Parabacteroides chongii: one gene and its partner. The protein of the gene in region 1 binds, or shares a complex with, the protein of each later gene. Links are inferred from orthologs where the notes say so. Each region holds a gene or a part of one and is shown on either strand. Other genes may lie near its edges.

Region 1 (3,066 bases):
TATCTATTGAAACCGATCGACCCGGAAGAGCTAACACATGCCGTAGACAAAGCCATCCAGGTAGTCTTGCGGAAACAGGAAAACAAACGGATGCAGAACCTCCTGCAGAACACGCGGGCGATAGACAAACAAAAAAAAATAGCACTGTCTGTCGCCGATAAAATAGAGTTTGTAGAGATCGGCTCCATCATCCGTTGCGAGTCGGAAAGCAACTATACGACTTTCTATCTAAAGACAGGTGAGAAACTGGTTGTCTCCAAAACATTAAAAGAATTCGACGAGCTATTAACCCCTTATCATTTCCTGCGCGTACACCAATCGCATCTGATCAACCTGGATGAGATCAAAAGTTTCATCAAAAGCGACGGAGGATATATCCGCATGAAAGACGGATCGTCCATCCCTATCTCCCGGCAACGGCGAAACTACGTGATGGATGTTTTAAAGGAATTATGACCGAAACCTTTAACGAAACAAAGCATAAGCAAAATATCCTTTGGGATGATGACTAAAAGGCGGAGTATGACTATCTTTGCAGAAGAAACAAAGATAATTACGACAATGACTTTCAATTACGATGTGATCGTGGTAGGTGCCGGTCATGCAGGCTGTGAAGCCGCAGCAGCTGCCGCCAACCTGGGTTCGAAAACGCTTCTTATCACAATGGACATGAACAAGATTGCACAGATGAGTTGCAATCCGGCCGTAGGCGGTATCGCCAAAGGACAGATCGTTCGTGAGATTGATGCACTGGGAGGGTATATGGGTATTGTTACAGACCGTACCGCTATTCAGTTCCGTATGTTGAACCGGAGTAAAGGACCTGCCATGTGGAGTCCGCGCTCACAAAGCGACCGTGCCCGTTTTATAGATTGCTGGCGGGGAATACTGGAAAATCTTCCCAATTTATACATGTGGCAGGATACCGTCCGCGAAATCCTCCTGGATGGTGACACCGTTTGCGGCGTTAAGACGAATATGAATGTAGAATTCCGTGCGAAAAGCGTCGTTCTGACCAACGGCACTTTCCTGAACGGTCTGATGCATATCGGACGAACGCAAATACGCGGCGGACGCATCTCCGAACCGGCAGCCACCGGATTGACGGAACAACTGGTTTCATTAGGTATCAAATCGGAACGGATGAAGACCGGAACCCCGGTTCGTATTGACGGAAGAAGCGTACATTTCGATGAAATGGGCGAACAGCCGGGAGAGAACGATTTCCATAAGTTCTCCTATCTCGATATCCAGCCGCGTCCGTTGAAACAGCTCAGTTGCTGGACGACTTTCACCAACGAAGCCTGTCACAATATTTTGCGCGAAGGTCTCCCCGACTCTCCGTTATACAACGGACAGATCCAGAGTATCGGACCGCGTTACTGCCCGAGCATTGAAACGAAGATTGTCACGTTTGCCGACAAGAACCAGCACCAGCTGTTCTTAGAGCCCGAAGGTGAGACGACACAGGAGTATTACCTGAACGGTTTCTCCTCTTCTCTCCCACTCGACATTCAGCTACGTGCCCTACAAGCTATTCCGGCATTCAGGGATATCCATATCTACCGTCCGGGATATGCCATCGAATACGACTTCTTCGATCCGACGCAGTTACATCATAATCTGGAAACAAAACGAATCCGCAACCTGTTCTTTGCCGGACAGATCAACGGAACCACGGGATACGAAGAGGCAGGCGGACAAGGTCTCATGGCTGGTATCAATGCTCACATCAATTGCCACGGCGGAGAACCATTCATCCTGGGACGCGACGAAGCCTATATCGGCGTGCTGATCGACGACCTCGTGACGAAAGGTGTAGACGAACCTTACCGTATGTTCACCTCCCGTGCCGAATACCGCATCCTGCTCCGGCAAGACGATGCCGATATGCGACTGACGGAAAAATCCTATCAGCTAGGTTTAGCCAAACAGGATCGTTACGAGCTGCTCACCGAAAAGAAAGAGCAACGGGATGCGATCATCCGTTTTGCAGAGAATTACTCGGTAAAGCCGCAATACATAAACAGCGGATTGGAAAACCTGGGGACAACCCCACTCTCTCACGGTTGCAAACTGATCGACCTGATTCCCCGCCCTCAGGTTACACTGGAGAATATTGCCGAACTCGTTCCGGCCTTCCGTACAGAGTTGGATAAAGTATCCGTTGCACGAAGGGAAGAGATCATCGAAGCGGCAGAGATACTGATTAAATACAGCGGTTATATCCGTCGCGAACAAATCATCGCAGACAAAATAAACCGCCTCGAAAATATCCATATCAAAGGCAAGTTCGATTACAATTCGATCCAGTCTTTATCGACGGAGGCACGGCAGAAACTAACACGAATAGACCCGGACACGATTGCCCAGGCAAGCCGTATTCCAGGCATCTCCCCGAGCGACATCAACATCCTGCTGGTACTGCTCGGAAGATAAAACGCGAATTGTTCCACGTGAAACATTTACTTTAGGTAAAAGAAGGTAAAACACTGGGAATAGGACAGAAAGAGTAAAACAAAATGAGTGCGGAAACTGAGAAACATATTAAAATGATCCTTTCGATCCTGCCGGACAAGCCTGGTTGCTACCAGTACTTCGACGAGAAAGGAACCATCATTTATGTAGGCAAAGCGAAGAACCTGAAGCGTCGTGTATCCTCCTATTTCAACAAGGAACACGACAACAACAAGACGCGTGTATTGGTAAAGCAAATTCGCGACATCAAATACATTGTCGTAAACACAGAAGAAGACGCCCTCCTACTCGAAAATAATCTGATCAAACAGTACCGCCCTCGCTACAATGTATTGCTGAAGGATGACAAGACCTATCCTTCCATCACGGTCAAAAACGAATATTTTCCGCGCGTATTCCAAACCCGGAATATAGTAAAAGACGGTTCGCAGTACTACGGTCCCTATCCGTCTGTATATACAGCCAAGGTCATGTTGCAGATGTTGAAAGAACTTTATCCGTTGCGCACCTGCAAATATCCGCTGACACCCGAATCGATTGCAGCCGGAAAATACGATGTTTGCCTGGAATACCATATCAAACGTTGCA
Region 2 (2,903 bases), 1.6 Mb from region 1 along the record:
TGTAATAACAGTCCGGATTGATTTCTTCGGCAAGGTCGGCAAAATACTTGTCTATGAGGGTGCGGTTGTAGAATACACGGCTACCTTCTTCAACCTTTGGGATGTTGTATAGTTTGCAACGACGATACAGGGTTTTCTTCTGGATTTGGTATTTTTCCAGAATCTCATTCGTGGTGTAATAGAGGACGGTCTGTTTCCGTCCATAGCTGCGTTTCTTGTAGTCGGGCGCATTGTTGAACATCTTTTCAATGTCGGATTTACGTATGATGGTGCGCCCGCGAAGTTGCAATGCCCGAATGATACCGGCAGCCATGTGTCGGTAGATGGTGGCACGGCTGATGCCTAAAAGGGTAGCGGCTTCGGCAGGGGAGAGGAACGATTTGCTTCCAACAATGCCGACTTCCTGCATTGGTCGCTCGCTTTGCCTCACTTCGTACTCCTGCAATTTCTGCTTGCGCTTCTTGTCCTTGTACGCTTTTTCTGTACACGATTTGCTGCAAAACCGTGTTATCATCGTGTGTGCTATAAATGGTTTGCCGCACCACTGGCATTTTCTCTGTACCTCCATATATTGGTCGCCTTTAATTTCGTCGATTTCGTCTCAACGCATCTCACAATTTCTCACAGCGTTTCACGCTGTGTCTTCTATAGCGGTTCCGCTCATTCTCATAGCGTCTCACATCGTGCCCAAGATGTCGCTATGATGAGTGCGAGAAGCCCGCTTATTTGTTCGGCGGTAGAATTATGGTACAAAAAGATGCTGAAAATCGGCACTCTGTCAGAATTGACAGGAATGAGTATAAAAATAAAAGTCGCTGGATTTCAGCGACTTTATTCTAAATGGTTATGGTTGCTTATGGCTGTTTACAAGCCATCATTTGCCGATGCAAAACTTCTCGAAAATATTTCCCAATATCTCATCATTACTAATCTGCCCCGTAATTTCGCCCAGATAATGCATGCATTCCCTGATATCCTGACTCAGGAAATCTCCCGAAATATTCATTTCCAGTCCATTAATTACACGGAGTATAGCTTCATGGGCTTTTGTTAAGGCCCCGTAATGGCGGACGTTGGTGACGATTACGTCGTTTTGGGATACTTCGGGTAAGGCAGCTGCCTGGATCAGATGCTGTTTTAATGTTTCAGTATTTGCTTGCTGTTTGGCTGAAATATATAACCGGTCAGCAGGAACTTTGCCAAGCAACTTTTGCTTGATAGCAAGTTCTTCCGGTGAGAGTAAGTCGGATTTATTGAATACTAGAATCACTTTTTTACCCTCTGTCTGAGGAATGATTGTTTGAGCTAATTCCTCGATCTGCTCTGACGGACTGGTCAGGTCAATCACCCAAAGGACGATAGAAGCCTGGCGGAGTTTTTGGAAAGTACGTTCGATTCCCAGACTTTCGATCGTATCACTGGTTTCTCGGATACCTGCCGTGTCGATAAAACGGAAGGTGATGCCTGATAGATTGATTGTGTCCTCTATCACATCGCGGGTGGTTCCGTGGATGTCGGAAACGATGGCACGCTCTTCACCGACCAACAGGTTGAGTAAAGTGGACTTACCGGCATTCGTCTCGCCGATGATGGCAACCGGAATACCGTTCTTAATGGCATTTCCTACACTGAATGAATCGGCCAGTTTGTGTATCAACTGTTCGATGTTTGTTGCCAGCTGCTTCAGATTGGTACGGTCGGCAAACTCGACATCTTCTTCGCTGAAATCGAGTTCCAGTTCGATCAAAGAGGTGAAATCGAGCAGTTGGCTGCGTAGTTTAGTCAATTCATTACTGAAGCCCCCACGCATCTGATTAATAGCCAGTTTGTGCATTCCGGCAGAAGTGGATGCGATCAGGTCGGCTACAGCTTCGGCCTGGCTCAGGTCCATCTTCCCATTTAGGAAGGCACGCTGCGTATATTCGCCAGGAAGAGCGGAACGACAACCCTTTTCGATCAGTAACTGGAGGATCTGTTGCTGGATGTAAACCGAACCGTGGCAAGTGATTTCGACGGTATCTTCTCCTGTAAACGAATGAGGGGCGCGGAAGAGGGCGACAAGTACATCGTCGATCAACTCTTCCCCGCGACGGATACTACCGTAGCGTAAAGTGTAAGCTTTCTGGCTCTGAAGATTCTTACCTTCGATTTTAGGAACGAAGATAGTGTCACAAATTCTGATGGCGTCAGTGCCGGATACACGGATGACAGCTACGCCTCCGGCTCCGGGGGCTGTCGATACGGCACAGATAGTATCCTGATTGATCATAAATTTTATATCCTTATACAGTTATTAGTTCATATTCCTGAGTTCCGATTCCAACTTTTTCAGCATGTTCCAGTCCGGCTTGCCAGTTGGTTTCCGGGTGCATGATATGGAATTTGTCACAACCTTCCAAATGATCATGATGAGGCGTTTCTGAAAGACGGTTGCCTGTTTCAAGGATCGGGGCTTTGATAACTATATCGGCACAAGCCTTGTCGAGTGCGACCGGATCGAATGAAGCTGCAATACCCAGGTCTGGGACGATAGCCGCATCATTATGATTCCAACAGTCACATTCGGGAGATACATTCATAATGAAACTGATATGGAAATGAGGTTTATCCTGCAATACGGCTTGTGTGTATTCTGCTATTTTACAATTTAAGTTTACCGAAGTATCCCATGAACCGAGTACGGCACCGTCATATTGGCAAAGAGCCACACATTGTCCGCAACCGACACATTTGTCATAATCGATTACTGCTTTCCTGTTTTCATCCAGGCGGATAGCTTCGTGGCGGCAATGTTTTACACAGATATTGCAACCTTTACACTTTTCCGGATCGATACGTGGTTGGGAGGCTCCGTGCAGTTCCAACTTACCGGCAACACTGGCACATCCCATTCCCAGGTTCTT

Evidence for each region.
Region 2: the proteins of mnmG (region 1) and mnmE are in contact, whole or in part, in a solved structure (PDB 9HIP), measured with the Escherichia coli proteins. The link is inferred for Parabacteroides chongii from one-to-one orthologs.

What each region holds. Positions count from the first base shown.
Region 1 is NZ_CP120849.1:1,686,674-1,689,739, reverse strand. What follows is about bases 5-3,000. They hold mnmG (tRNA uridine-5-carboxymethylaminomethyl(34) synthesis enzyme MnmG), read left to right. Parts: upstream 5-561; coding sequence 562-2,439; downstream 2,440-3,000. Other genes in these bases: uvrC (excinuclease ABC subunit UvrC), read left to right, coding at 2,523-3,000; P3L47_RS06445 (LytR/AlgR family response regulator transcription factor), read left to right, coding at 5-456. Outside these bases: more of P3L47_RS06445, read left to right, coding at 1-4; more of uvrC, read left to right, coding at 3,001-3,066. UniProt on the Escherichia coli protein: NAD-binding protein involved in the addition of a carboxymethylaminomethyl (cmnm) group at the wobble position (U34) of certain tRNAs, forming tRNA-cmnm(5)s(2)U34.
Region 2 is NZ_CP120849.1:106,045-108,947, reverse strand. What follows is about bases 71-2,903. They hold mnmE (tRNA uridine-5-carboxymethylaminomethyl(34) synthesis GTPase MnmE), read right to left. Parts: upstream 2,267-2,903; coding sequence 875-2,266; downstream 71-874. Other genes in these bases: P3L47_RS00570 (DUF362 domain-containing protein), read right to left, coding at 2,283-2,903; P3L47_RS00580 (helix-turn-helix domain-containing protein), read right to left, coding at 71-568. Outside these bases: more of P3L47_RS00580, read right to left, coding at 1-70. UniProt on the Escherichia coli protein: Exhibits a very high intrinsic GTPase hydrolysis rate. Involved in the addition of a carboxymethylaminomethyl (cmnm) group at the wobble position (U34) of certain tRNAs, forming tRNA-cmnm(5)s(2)U34.